4 regions of the Kineococcus haloalkalitolerans genome follow, and region 1 is predicted to be linked to each of the others. Evidence: riboswitches for the same ligand, from Rfam matches in the RefSeq annotation. Region 1 holds a riboswitch; each other region holds the start of a gene.
What was found. Region 1 has a riboswitch for S-adenosylmethionine ahead of ACRYMY_RS10740 (riboflavin kinase). Riboswitches for the same ligand answer to the same signal wherever they lie in the genome.
Positions count from the first base shown of each region.

Region 1 (3,337 bases):
CGCGTCCACCTCCGCCTCCAGCTCCGCGTGCACCCGCGGGTCCCCCGTCCCGGCGGCCAGCGCCTCGCGGGCCGCGGTCAGCCCCACCAGGTCCGCGCACGTGCCGCTGATCCGCCGGTCCCCCGTCGCCGGGTTCTCCTGGAACACCAGGCCGCGCGCGGTGGACCCCTCGAAGGCGCCGGAGTACCAGTCGGACAGGAACGAGCGGTGGGCGTGCCCGTCGAGCCCGACCGCCGCGGCGTCGGCGTCGGAGACGGCCCAGCCGATGTCGTCGTGGCAGCGCGCGTACGTGATCCACGCGGTCGTCGTCGGCACGGTGGGCAGCGCCCGCAGCGCCTGCGCGGCCAGCCGCACGTCCTGCGCGGCCAGCGACGACCACACCTGCACCATGAGCGTGTTGTGGTACGCCAGGTCGCTGACGCGGCCGTGGTGGCGGCCGCGGCCGAGGTAGTGGACCAGGTCGTCGGGCGCGACGATCGCCTCGGCCTTCAGCAGCACCGCGGGGCAGGCGATGCGGGTCAGCGCGCGCAGCACCTGCACCACGGAGTGCACCTCGGGCTGGTTCTGGCAGTTCGTGCCCATCCGCTTCCACAGGAACGCCACCGCGTCCAGGCGCAGCACCTCCACCCCGAGCTCGGCCAGGAACAGCACGATCGAGGCGAACTCGGCGAGGACCTCGGGGTTCGACCAGTCCAGGTCCCACTGGAAGGAGTTGAACGTCGTCCACACCCAGCCGCCGAGCTCGTCGTCGAAGGTGAAGCTCCCGGGGGCGAAGTCGGGGAACACCTCCGGCAGCGTGCGCTCGTGGGCGTCAGGCAGGGTCCGGTCGTCGAAGACGTGGAAGTAGCGGCGGTAGCGCTCGTCGCCGGCGCGCGCCGCGCGGGCCCACTCGTGCTCGCGGGCGACGTGGTTGAGCACGAGGTCCAGGACGAGGCTGGTGCCGCGCGCGCGCAGGGCGGTGGCCAGCTCGCGCAGGTCCTCCACGTCGCCCAGGTCCTCGCGCACGGCGCGGTAGTCGGCCACGGCGTAGCCGCCGTCGCTGTCGCCCTCGCGCGGGCGCAGCAGGGGCATGAGGTGCAGGTAGGTGACCCCGAGGTCCTCGAGGTGGTCCAGCCGGCCGGCCACGCCGGCCAGGGTGCCCGCGAACCGCTCGGTGTAGGCGGCGTACCCGACGGCGCGCGGGGACTGGAACCAGTCGGGGCGCAGGGTGCGGGCCTGGTCCAGGCGGTGCAGGTCGTCGGGCCGGCGGGCGCACGCCCCGGCGGCCAGGCGCAGCAGCCGGGCCGCCAGGTCGTCGGCGACGTCCGGCGCGTGCAGACCGGCCAGGCCGCTGCGCAGGTCCTCCCACCAGCGCTCCACCCGCAGGGCGAACACCTCGCGGCGCGCGGGCGGCAGCCCGTCCAGCAGCCCGTCCAGCAGCCCGGCGGGCACCTCCCACGGCGCGCCGCCCGCACCGCCGGTCGTCGTCGTCCCGGTCATCCGTCCCCCCGCGCTGCTGTTGACACGTCCAGGACCCCTTCCTACCGTGACCGCAGGTCAAGAGCGGCAGCGTGAAGCCCTGGCTGGCTGCCCGGCAACCCTCCACCGCGGTGGGGTGCTCCAGGTGACGACCCGGCCGGGCGGTGGGCGCCCGGCAAGCGCGGCTCCGCGGAGCCCGGCCCGGAAGCAGGTCCTCGTGCCCGAACGCCCCAGCGCCCTGACCACCCGCCTGCCGGCGCAGCACCGCCTGCGCGACGCGCCCGCCCTGCTGCACGTGGAGGGCGTGGTCGAGCACGGCGACGAGCGCGGGCGGCTGCTGGGGTTCCCGACGGCGAACGTCGCGGTGCCCGAGCACGGGCTGCGCGACGGCGTGTGGGCCGGCACGGTGCAGGTGGACCCGGCTACCGGCGGGCCGGTGCACGTGGCCGCCGTGTCGGTGGGCCACCGCCCGACCTACTACGGCCGGGACGGGCAGCGGCTGCTGGAGGCGCACCTGCTCGACTTCGACGGCGACCTGTACGAGCGCACCGTGCTGGTGCGCCTGCACGAGCGGCTGCGCCCGCAGCGCCGCTACGCCGGCTCCAGCGAGCTCGTGGAGCAGCTGCGCCTGGACGTGGCCGCCACCCGCGCGTGGGCGCTGCGGGCCGGCCTGGGCGGCTGAGGGCGCACCCGCTCCCCGACCGGGGTCGACTGCCCGTGCACCGACCGGGTCAGCTGCCCGTGTAGCGGCCCGGGCGGTGGTTCATCGCCAGCACGAGGTTGAGCACGACCGCGCCCGCGGCCGACAGCGCGGCCACCGCCGGGCCGACGACCGCCACGGACGCGGTGACCACGGCGACGTCCAGCACCATCTGCACGTAGCCGGCCCGCCAGCCGAGCCGTTCCTGCAGCACCAGCGCCAGGACGCCGAACCCGCCGAGGCTGGCGCGGTGGCGGAACAGCACGAGCAGCCCCGTGCCGGCCACGAGGTTGCCGGCCAGCACCGCGTAGACGGGGTCGATCCGCAGGTCCGGCAGGCAGGCCGCCTGCAGGGGGCTGAGCAGGGACACCGCCGCGACGGCGAGCGCAGAGCGCAGCGTGAAGGCCCAGCCCTTGACCCGCACGGCGAGCACGACGAACGGCAGGTTCACCAGCGGGAACAGGACGCCGAAGGGCAGACCGGCCGCGTAGCCGAGGAGCAGGGCGAGCCCGGCGGTGCCGCCGGTGACGGCCGAGGCCGCGTGCAGCAGGTGCAGCCCCAGGGAGGCCAGGAAGGTCCCGACGAGCAGGCCCGCCACGTCCTCGGCGCGGGAGTGGGGCAGCGGCGCGGCCGCCGCGGTGGGTGGCCGGGTCGCGGCCGGTCCGGTCGTCGTCACCCGCGCAGCGTCGCGACGCCGGGTACCGGTGCGCAAGCGGGACTGGTCCGGACGGGCAGATCGTCCAGCAGGACGTCGTTCCAGCGGCAGAGTGCCCACCGGACCCACCCCGCAGGGCCCAGCGGGCGTCAGAGGGCGGTGCCGAGCAGCGAGCCGGTCCCGTAGGTGACGAGCATGGCGACGGCTCCCCCGCCGGTGGTGCGCAGCACGGCCCGGCGCGGGTCGGCGCCGCCGAGGCGGGCGCTGACGAGGCCGGTGACGGCGAGCGCGAGCAGGACCGCGGCGGAGCAGGCCGGTGCCCGCGCCGCGTCCGGGGGCAGCAGCACGGCGAGCAGGGGCAGCGCCGCGCCGAGGGTGAACGCCAGCACCGACGCCCCCGCGGCCTGCCAGGGGCGCACGACCTCCTGCGGGTCCAGGCCGAGCTCCGCCTCGGCGTGCGCACCGAGGGCGTCGTGCGCGGTCAGCTCGCGGGCGACCTGCCGCGCCAGCGCCGGCGAGAGCCC
Region 1 covers NZ_JBJLSH010000023.1:20,898-24,234, reverse strand. The annotation lists gene ACRYMY_RS10745 (amylosucrase) at 1-1,479, opposite strand, end outside; SAM riboswitch class IV at 1,535-1,646, shown strand; gene ACRYMY_RS10740 (riboflavin kinase) at 1,676-2,140, shown strand; gene ACRYMY_RS10735 (YitT family protein) at 2,190-2,834, opposite strand; gene ACRYMY_RS10730 (VIT1/CCC1 transporter family protein) at 2,963-3,337, opposite strand, start outside.

Region 2 (3,337 bases), on a different contig from region 1:
CGAACGCGCGCTCCTTCGCGCGCCCGTGCGGCGCGTCGACCTCGAACGTGACGACGGTGCCGCCCAGCCGCATCTGCCGCCGTGCCAGCTCCACCTGCGGGTGCGAGTCCAGCGTCGGGTAGCGCACCCAGCGCACCGCGGGGTGGCGCTCGAGGTGCTCGGCCAGCCGCAGGGCGGTCGCCGCCGAGTGCCGCACGCGCAGCCCCAGCGTCTCCAGGCCCTTGGCCAGCACCCAGGCGTTGAACGGGCTGAGCGAGGGACCGGTGTGCCGGGTGAGCTCCTTGAACCGCCCGCCCAGGAACTCCTCGCTGCCGAGCACGGCGCCGCCCAGGACGCGGCCCTGCCCGTCGATGTGCTTGGTGCCCGAGTACACGACGACGTCGGCGCCCAGGTCCAGCGGCCGCTGCGCCACCGGGCTGGCGAACGCGTTGTCCACCACGACCACCGCGCCGGCGGCGTGCGCCAGCTCGCTGACGCGCTCGACGTCCACGAGGGACTGCACCGGGTTCGCCGGCGTCTCGAAGAACACCGCCTGCGCGGGCGTGGACAGGGCCCGCTCCCACTGCTCCAGGTCCTCGCCGTCGACGAACTCCGTGCTCACGCCCCAGCGGGGCAGGAACTCGTCGAGCACGACGAAGCAGGAGCCGAACAGGCTGCGGGCGGCCACGACCCGGTCGCCCGCGCCCAGCAGCGCCGCCAGCGTCGTGAACACCGCCGACATCCCGCTCGACGTGGCCGCGCACGCGGCCGCGCCCTCCAGCAGCCGCAGCCGCTCGGTGAACACGGAGTTCGTGGGGTTGCCGTAGCGGGAGTAGACGTAGCGGTCGACCTCGCCCGTGAACGCGGCCTCGGCAGCGGCGGCCGACTCGTACACGTACCCGCTGGTGAGGTAGAGGGCCTCGGCCGTCTCCTCGAACCCCGAGCGGGCCAGGCCGCCGCGCACGGCCAGCGTGTCCGGGCGCAGCGGGCGGCGCGCGCCGCCGTCCCCGGCCGCTCCCCCGTCCGCGCTCACGACTGCCGCCACGGCAGGCCGTCGGCGCGCCAGCCCGCGCCCCCGCGGTGCCCGTGCTCGTCCAGCGGCCCCTCGAAACCGTCGAGGACGTTGAGGGCCCGGCCGAACCCCGCGGCGGTCGCGGCCTCCGCCGCGGCGACCGAGCGCACGCCCGAGCGGCACAGGAACACCACGGGGCCCTCGTGGTCGGCGGCCACGCCGGCGGCGGCCAGCTGCTGCAGGAACGTGCGCCCCGGCGGTTCGCCGGGCACCGGCGACCAGGAGACCAGCACCGGTTCCCGCCGCAGGCCCGACAGGTCCGGCACCCCGACGAAGCGGTGCTCCGCCTCGGTGCGCACGTCGACGAGGACGGCCGTGGCGTCCTCGCGCAGCAGGTCGTAGGCGTCCCTCGGCGTGAGGTCCCCGGCGTACGGCACGTCTCCTCCATCGGTCCCGGCGTGAGCACCCCGCTCGGAGGGGTTGCTGCGGCGTCGTCGAGCCAGGTCTCTCGGCCGCTCTGGATGGTCCGGCCACCCTAGCCCGCCGCGGGCTGCCGCACGGGTTCCCGGCGCGCTACCGGCCCAGCCGGCGGTGCATGACGTGCAGGCCGACCAGCCCGTGCTCGGGGTGGTCGAAGGCCTCCGGCACCGTGGCCAGGACCGCGAAGCCGAGGGAGCGCCACAGCGCCACGGCGGCCGTGTTCGTCTCCACGACGGCGTTGAACTGCATCGCGCGGTACCCGTCGGCGGCCGCCGCGGCCACGACGTGCTCGCCGAGGGCGCGCCCCACACCCCGCCCGCGCGCCGCCGGGGACACCATGAAGCTGGCCGTCGCGACGTGCGCGCCCCGGCCGGGCCGGTTCGGGCCGCTCTTGGCCGTGCCCAGGACGGTGCCGTCCTCGTCCACGGCCACGACGACCCGCCACGGCGGCGGCTGCACCCACAGCTCGCGCGCCGCCTCGGAGATCAGGCCGCCGGGCAGGGCGTACGTCTCCCCCTCGGCGACGATCTCGTCGAAGAAGGGCCACACCCGCGGCCAGTCGTCCTCGGTCAGGTCGCGGATCAGCACCCCGGGAGGGTAGCCAGTCGACCGCCGGTGCCCGCGCGGCGGCGGGGCGGGCGGCGCCGGCCGACCAGCTGCCAGCTGCGCGCCACCGCCACCAGCTCGGGGCGCTCGCACAGCGCCCGCTCGAGCTCCAGCAGGTCCTCGTAGTACCCGCGCTCGCCCTTGCGGGCGTCGGGCAGCAGGTCGGTGACCACGCGCACCCCGAAGCGGAACTCCACGGGCGTCCCGGCCGCGGCGAGGGCCTCCTCGACCCGGTCGGCGGGCAGCGGCGCGCCGGCGTCCTCCCCCGCGGGGCCCTCCCCCGCCAGCAGGCGCCGCGCGCCGCGCAGGTCGTCCTCGCGCACCGCCGCCCGCAGCGCGGCGGCGGCCGAGCCGGGGCCCAGCACGGACAGGCACCCGCCCGGGCGGACCCGGGAGGCCAGCGCGGCCACGTCCGCCGCCAGGTCCGCCGAGGAGCCCGCCCCGGGGCGGTGCTGCAGCACGTCGTGGCACAGGACGAGGTCGAACGTGCCGCCCCCGCCGCCGGTCAGCGCCGTCAGCGCCACCACGTCACCGAGGTCGGCCTCGACCGTGCGCACCCGCTCGGCCACGCCCGCGCGGTGGGCGGCGGCGCGGGCGCGCTCCAGCACCAGCGGCGCGGAGTCGAGGGCGGTGACCTCGGCGCCGCCGTGCGCCAGGGCCACCGCGTCGCTGCCGTCGCCGCAGCCGACGTCCAGGACGCGCAGCGGTCGGCCGGAGACGGTGCGGCAGACGACCGCCAGCGTGTGCTCGACGAGCGTGTGGCGCAGCCGGCCCCACGGGGCGCTGCGCCAGGCGACCGCGGCCTCCTCCGGGTGCGGCGGCTCGCTCACCGCCGCCTGCCGACGAGGTGGAGGTTCCCGTCCGCGTCCACGGCCCGGTGCGCCACCGCGCCGCCGGCGGCGACCACGGCAGCCGCCAGCAGGTCGGCGGCCAGGTGCAGGTGCCCCGGCGAGGACCCCGACGACCCGGTGGACCCCGGGGACCCGGAGGACCCGGACGGCCCGGACGCCGGCGGCGGCACCGTCAGCGACAGGTGCCCACCGGGGCGCAGCGAGCTGGTCAGCGCGGCGACGTCGGCCTCGGCGCGCGCGACGCTGCCGCGCAGGTGCAGCACGTCGTGGCAGCAGACGACGTCGAAGGAGCCCGACCCGCCCGCGCGGTGGCGGGTCAGCGCCGCCAGCGCCGCGAGGTCGTCGAGGTCGGCGGCCACGGTGCGCACCCGGTCGGCCACCCCGGCGAGCGCGGCGGCGGCGCGGGCCT
Region 2 covers NZ_JBJLSH010000021.1:38,713-42,049, reverse strand. The annotation lists gene ACRYMY_RS10175 (O-succinylhomoserine sulfhydrylase) at 1-1,012, opposite strand, end outside; gene ACRYMY_RS10170 (rhodanese-like domain-containing protein) at 1,009-1,428, opposite strand; SAM riboswitch class I at 1,433-1,519, opposite strand; gene ACRYMY_RS10165 (GNAT family N-acetyltransferase) at 1,565-2,059, opposite strand; gene ACRYMY_RS10160 (class I SAM-dependent methyltransferase) at 2,053-2,907, opposite strand; gene ACRYMY_RS10155 (class I SAM-dependent methyltransferase) at 2,904-3,337, opposite strand, start outside.
Region 2: another riboswitch for S-adenosylmethionine. It lies ahead of ACRYMY_RS10170 (rhodanese-like domain-containing protein); the one in region 1 lies ahead of ACRYMY_RS10740 (riboflavin kinase).

Region 3 (3,337 bases), on a different contig from region 1:
GCGACCCCGCACCGGCCGCCTCCAGCCAGGCCGCCACCTCCCGCCGCAGCCGGCGCACCGACGACGGCAGCGCCGGCCCGCCGCACCGCAGCGGGGCCACGGGCGGGCGCGGGCGCACCGCGAGCACCGTCGCGTCGTCCTGGACCGCGCCGTCGAGCAGGGCGGTGACCACGTCGTCGACGACGGCACCGGCCGCTCGCCCGGGCGGGGCGGCCGCGCGCGCGGCGGCGTCCGCCAGGGCCCGCAGGCGCTGCGGCAGGGGCGTGCCGCGCCGCTCGACGAGCCCGTCGGTGTGCAGCAGGAGCAGCTCGCCCGGCCCGAGCCGGTCCACGGCCGTGGGCGGCAGCGCGCCGGGGGCCGTCAGCGAGGACGTCAGCGGGGCCGCGCCGGTCGCGGGCAGCCGGCGGACCCCGCCCGGGCCCGCCACGAGCGGCGGCGGGTGGCCCAGCACGGCGTGCTCCACCTCGCCCGTCGCGGGGTCGAGCACCGCCGCGCACACCGTGGCCGCCGACGCCCCCGGCACCCGGGCGGCGGCGCGCGCCAGCGCGGCCAGCGCGACCGGCAGCGCGTCGCCGTCGGCCAGGCGCTGCTCCAGCACGGCGCGCAGCTGCCCCATGACGGCCGAGGCGGCCACGCCGTGCCCGACGACGTCGCCGACGACCAGCGCCAGCCGCCCGTCCGGCCGGACCAGGGCGCTGAACCAGTCGCCGCCGGCGCGGGCGCCGTCCCCGCCGGCGACGAGGTAGCGGGCGGCCGTCTCCGCGCGCGGCAGCACCGGCAGGCTCGCCGGCAGCAGCGCCCGCTGCAGCTGCCGGGCCACCTCGCGGGCGCGCGCGTACCGCTCGCGGACGGCGCGCTCCTCGCGCTCGCGCACCAGGCACAGGTAGGCGCGCGGCACGACGTCGGCCAGCAGGTCCAGCTCGTCCGCGCGCCAGCGCCGCCCGGGCGCGTCCCGCACCCGCAGCAGGAACACCCACCGCCCGCCCGTGACGAACGGCACGAGGACGTCACCGTCCTCGACGAGCACCTGGCCCGCGCGCAGCCGCGCGGCGAGGGCGGCGCCCGGCGGGTCGGCGCCGGGCCCGCGGTGCGTCCCGTCACCGGGCTCGTCCGCCACCACCTCCAGCGGGGCCCCGGCCGCCGCGCCGCCGTCCGGCTCCACCGCCCACGCGGTGACGCGGGCGGCGCCGGTGTGGGCGGCGACGCGGCGCGCGATGCCGCGCAGCGCCGCCAGCCCGGACGCCTCGCGCGCGAAGTCCTCCCCGACGGCGGCCAGCACGGCCGCGGCCTCCTCGCGGCGGCGGTGGTCGGTCACGTCGGGGTTGGCGCCCGTCAGGCCGAGGAAGACGCCGTCGGCGGACCAGCGGGGCGCCGCCTGCGTCTCGATCCAGCGCCACTGCCCGTCGGCGCGCCGGACCCGCACCTGCGCGCGGAACCCGCGCCGCTGCGCGGTCGCCTCGTCGAACGCGCGCAGGTAGGCGTCGGCGTCGTCCGGGTGGCAGATCGAGCGCCACGACGTCCCGGCCATCCGCTCCGGCGTGGTGCCGAAGAACTCCAGGCAGGCGCGGTTGACGAACGTGCAGCGCCCGGCCGCGTCGGTCGTCCAGATCGTCAGGTCGACGCTGTCGGCGGTGGCGCGGAACAGCGCGAGGGCCTCCTCGGCGCCGACGTCGCCCCCGCTGTGCACGGCGCGAGCCTCCCGCCGCGCCCGCGCCGCCGCAACAGCCCCGGTGCGACGCGCCGTGACGGGGCGGGCGCGTTGCGCGCTCCGGAGGCGATGGCCTAGCGTTCCCGGCGGCCATCCAGAGCGACCGAGAGACCTGGCTCGTCGACGTCGCAGCAACCACCCGCGAGGGACGGTGCTACCGCCAGGACCGATGGGAGACGCACCCGCAGTGAGCACCGCCCCCGCGCCCTCGCGCGCCCTGCCCGCCCCCGACGTCGCGCGCCGCCGCGCGGCCCTCGGCTCCTTCGTCGGCACCACGATCGAGTGGTACGACTACTACCTCTACGGCACGGCGGCCGCCCTCGTCCTGGGCCCGCTGTTCTTCCCGCAGTCCAGCACCGCGGCCGGCACGGTCGCGGCGTTCGCCACCTACGCGGTGGGTTTCGTGGCCCGCCCGCTGGGCGGCGCCGTCGCCGGCCACCTGGGCGACCGGGTGGGCCGCAAGGCCGTCCTCGTGGCGGCGCTGCTGCTCATGGGCGTGTCCACCACGCTCATCGGCCTGCTGCCGACGTACGCGCAGATCGGCGTGTGGGCGCCCGTGCTGCTGACCCTCGCCCGGCTGCTGCAGGGCTTCTCCGCCGGCGGGGAGTGGGGCGGCGCGGTGCTGCTGTCCGTCGAGCACGCCCCGCCGGGGCGGCGCGGCCTGTACGGCGCCGTCCCGCAGATGGGCTCGGCGGCCGGCATGGTGCTGGCCAGCGGTGGTTTCTGGCTGACGCGCACGCTGCTGGACGACGAGCAGTTCTTCTCCTGGGGCTGGCGGGTGCCGTTCCTCGTCAGCGCCGTCCTCGTCGTCGTCGGCCTGCTCATCCGGCTGAAGGTCACCGAGTCGCCGGCGTTCCGCGCGGTGCGCGAGGCTGGGGAGGTGGCCCGCCAGCCGGTCCTGGAGGTGCTGCGCCGCAACCCGCGCGGCGTCCTGCTGACGACGGGCATGCGGCTGGGGCAGAACGGCGGCTACGTCCTCTACACGGTGTTCGCGTTGAACTACCTGGCCAACCAGGTGCGCGAGGACGGCGCCGACCTGGGCCTGCTCGCGGTCCTCGTCGCCTCCGTCCTGAGCCTGGCCGCGACCCCGCTGTGGGGCCGGCTGTCGGACCGGGTGGGCCGCAAGCCGGTGTACCTGTTCGGCGCCGTGCTGACCGCCGTGTTCACCGTCCCGGCGTTCTGGCTGCTCGACACCGGCGCGGGCCTGCTGATCGGCGCGGCCGTCGTCGTGGCCGTCAACCTGGGCCACGACAGCATGTACGGGTCGCAGGGCGCGTTCTTCGCCGAGCAGTTCGACGAGCGCACCCGCTACAGCGGCGCCTCGCTGGGCTACTCGATCGGCGCGGTCCTCGGCGGCGGCCTGACCCCGCTGATCGCCGCCGCGCTGCTGGCCGCCGGGGACGGGTCGCCGTGGCTGGTCGCCGGGTACCTGAGCCTGCTGGCGGTGCTGACGGCCGTCTCGGCGGCCGCCGCCCGCGAGACCGCGTTCGCGCCGCTGGCCGGGAGCGAGCGGTGAGCGCCACCCCCGCCGGGCGCGGCCCGCTGCGGCTGAACGCGTTCGCCATGGCCTGCGTGGGCCACCAGGCCGCGGGGCTGTGGGCGCGGCCGGAGGACCGCAGCGCCGACTAC
Region 3 covers NZ_JBJLSH010000024.1:17,777-21,113, reverse strand. The annotation lists gene ACRYMY_RS11080 (SpoIIE family protein phosphatase) at 1-1,687, opposite strand, end outside; SAM riboswitch class I at 1,796-1,884, shown strand; gene ACRYMY_RS11075 (MFS transporter) at 1,878-3,224, shown strand; gene ACRYMY_RS11070 (LLM class flavin-dependent oxidoreductase) at 3,221-3,337, shown strand, end outside.
Region 3: another riboswitch for S-adenosylmethionine. It lies ahead of ACRYMY_RS11075 (MFS transporter); the one in region 1 lies ahead of ACRYMY_RS10740 (riboflavin kinase).

Region 4 (3,337 bases), on a different contig from region 1:
CGACGGGCAGGCGCACGGGCGTCAGCGCCGTCATCGAGGCGACGTTGCCGGCGATCGGCACCACCGAGGCGAGGGCAGCGGCGGCCACCCAGCGGGGGTCGGCCTCGCGCAGCCGCCGCGCCAGGTCGGCGCCGTCGACGGTGCGGGCCAGGACGACGACGGCCGCGACGGTGACGGCGAGGAGCAGCAGGCGCCCGGCGGCCGTGGCCAGGCGGCGGCGCGTCACCGGGTGCGGGCGGGTGGTGCGGGCGGGACCGGGCGGGCGGGGCGCGCCGTCACGGCAGGCGCAGCTGCGGCAGCTGCAGCAGCATCCACGGGCTGAACGGGCGCGGGTCGCGGGCGACCTGCGCGCGCAGCTCGTCGACGTCGACCCAGCGCCAGTCGCCGACCTCCAGCGGGGAGGGCGCCAGCGGCGAGCCGGGGTCGGCCAGGGCGGCGGTGAAGACGGGGCACACCTCGTTCTCCACCGTCCCGTCGGCCATGACGGCGCGGTAGCGGAAGTCGGGCAGGGCGGCGGCCACGCCGGTGACGTCGGCGCCCAGCTCGTCCCCGGCGCGGCGCAGCACCGCCTCGGCGGGGCTCTCCCCGGGGCCGGGGTGGCCGCAGAAGGAGTTCGTCCACACCCCGGGCCAGGTCTTCTTGGCGTCGGCGCGCCGGGTGAGCAGCGTGCGGCCGGCCCCGTCGAGCACCCAGCAGGAGAACGCCAGGTGCAGGGGGGTGTCGGCGTGGTGGACCTCCGCCTTGGGGGCGGTGCCGCACGGCGTGCCGTCCTCGGCGAGGAGGACGACGAGCTCGGCGGCGGCGGTGCCCGCCACGTCGGTGGTCCCGGTGGTCGCGCTCACCGGGGCACCGTACGTGGCGCGGCGCCGTCCGCGCGAGGAGGCGCTCAGGCGGGGACCGGCTCGGTGGCCGTGCGCACGGCCTCGTCCAGCTCGGCGCCCAGCTGCAGGTCCTCGCCGTCGACGAGGCGCTGCTCGAGCTCGCGCACGCGGGGGACGACGAGCTCGCCCCACGCCTCGACGTCCTCGCGCACGTGCAGGAACCCCAGCAGGAGCAGGTCGACGCCGACGAGGCGGTAGGCCAGGACGCGGCGGGCGACCTCGTCGGGGGTGCCGACGAGGCCGGTGCGGAAGCCGTCGTTGTACTGCACGAGGTCGCGGAACTCGCTGTCCGCCCACATGCCCTTGCGGTCCCGCGTGGCGTTGCCGGCCTCCTGCACGGCGGCGCGGAAGCCCTCCACCTTGGTGGCGTCGGCCTTGTCGACGATCTCCTCCAGGACGGCGACGGCCTCCTCGCGGGTGTCGCGGACGACGGCGAAGCCGTTGAGCCCGAAGCGGATCGAGCGGCCGGCCAGGGCCGCCTGCGCCCGCACGTCGCGCACCTGCTCCGCGGCGCCGGCGACGGACTTGCCGTTCATGAAGTACCAGTCGCTGACCCGCCCGGCCATGGCCTGCGCGGCGGTGGAGTTGCCGCCCTGGAACAGCTCCGGCTGCACGGCCGGCTGCGGGCGGAAGGTGATGTCGCGGGCGGAGAAGTAGTCCCCCTGCTGCGAGTAGCCGTCCTGCGACCACACCCCGCGCAGCAGGCGGATGAACTCCTCGGACTGCCGGTAGCGCTCGTCGTGCTCGGGCCAGTCGACGCCGAGCTGCACGGCCTCGTCCTTGAACCAGCCGGAGACGACGTTCAGGGCCAGACGGCCGCCGGTGAGGTCCTGGGCGGTGGCGGCGAACTTGGCGAGCACGCCGGGGTGCCAGAAGTACGGGTGCACGGCCGCGATGACCTTCAGCCGCTGGGTGGCCAGCAGCAGCGCCAGGGAGAAGGAGGTGGATTCGTGCTGGGCGTCGGCGCCGTAGGAGGCGAGGTAGCGCACCTGGGTGAGGGCGTACTCGAACCCGGCGCGCTCGGCGGCGCGGGCGACCTCGACGTTGTAGGCGGGGTCGTGGCTGGTGCGCTGCTCGATCGTGGAGACGACGAGGCCGCCGGAGACGTTGGGCACCCAGTACGCGAACTTCACGGGCGCGGGGGCAGGGCTGACGGACATGCTCACTCCCATCGGTCCTGGCGGTAGCACCCCACGGGGTTGCTGCGACGTCGACGAGCCAGGTCTCTCGGTCGCTCTGGATGGTCCCGGAGAGCGTACCCGCGTCAGCGGGCGTACGGGAGCAACCAGGCGAGCCCGGCGCAGCCGGCGGCCAGGACCAGCAGGACGGCGACGTCCACGGCGCGCGAGCGCACGGCCAGCGCCCCGGCGACCCGCACGGGCAGGACCAGGCGCAGGACGGCGGCCAGGGCCAGGTCGGCGGCCAGGACGATCCCGCCGGCGGTGGCGCCGGCGACGACGGTCACGAGCAGCGCGAGGGCGGCACCGGCGACGAGGGCGCCCAGCACGGCGGCGCCGGGGCGCCGGGGGGTGCCCGCGGCGGCGGTCTGTGGGGTCCGCTGCGGCACGGCGCGACCCTACCGAGCCGGGCGCGCGCGGGCCCGGGTGCGCGCCCGGCGGCCGCGGGCGAGGGTGGTCGGGTGAGCGGGCGGGGCGCCGGGGACGGCCGGCTGGAGCGGTACGAGCGCACGGGCGCGGCCGGGCGGCTGGTCTTCGACGTGGACGACTCGGGACCGGTGGGAGGGCCGGCGGCCGGACCCGCGAGCGGGCCCGGCCACGAGCCGGTGGTGTGCCTGCACGGCTTCCCCGCCGACCGCACGTCGTGGACGGAGGTGGCCGGGCTGCTCGTGCCGCACGGGCTGCGGGTGCTGCGCCCGGACCAGCGCGGGTACTCCCCCGGCGCGCGCCCGCCGGGCCGGCGCGCCTACGCGCTGGACGAGCTGGTCGCCGACGTCCTGGCGCTGCTGGACGCGGTGGGCGCGCGCCGCTGCCACCTGGTCGGGCACGACTGGGGAGGGGCGGTCGCCTGGCGGGTGGCGGCCCACCACCCGGACCGGGTGGCGTCGCTGACGGCGGTGTCCACGCCGCACCCGGCGGGCCTGCCGGGCCGCAGCCCCGCGCAGGTGGCGCGCTCGTCGTACGTGGGGTTCTTCCAGCTGCCGCGCGTGCCGGAGGCGCTGCTGGGCGGGCAGCGGCTGCGGCGGCGGCTGGAGGCCACGGGGCTGCCGCCGGCGCACGCGGAGCGGTACGCGGTGCGCGCGGCCGAGCCGGGGGCGCTGACGACGTGGCTGGGCTGGTACCGGGCGCTGCCGTGGGCGGGCCGGCCGACCGGCCCGGTGCCCGCCGAGGTGCCCGTGACGTTCGTCTCCGGCGCGCGCGACCCGTTCTTCGCCCGCTCCGCGGTCGCCGGGACGGGCGCGCACGTGCGCGGGGCCTACCGGCACCGCTCGGTGGACG
Region 4 covers NZ_JBJLSH010000087.1:145-3,481, reverse strand. The annotation lists gene ACRYMY_RS19385 (lysylphosphatidylglycerol synthase transmembrane domain-containing protein) at 1-226, opposite strand, end outside; gene idi (isopentenyl-diphosphate Delta-isomerase) at 276-842, opposite strand; gene sfnG (dimethylsulfone monooxygenase SfnG) at 887-2,041, opposite strand; SAM riboswitch class I at 2,047-2,128, opposite strand; gene ACRYMY_RS19370 (DUF3017 domain-containing protein) at 2,146-2,448, opposite strand; partial or broken gene ACRYMY_RS19365 (alpha/beta fold hydrolase) at 2,521-3,337, shown strand, end outside.
Region 4: another riboswitch for S-adenosylmethionine. It lies ahead of sfnG (dimethylsulfone monooxygenase SfnG); the one in region 1 lies ahead of ACRYMY_RS10740 (riboflavin kinase).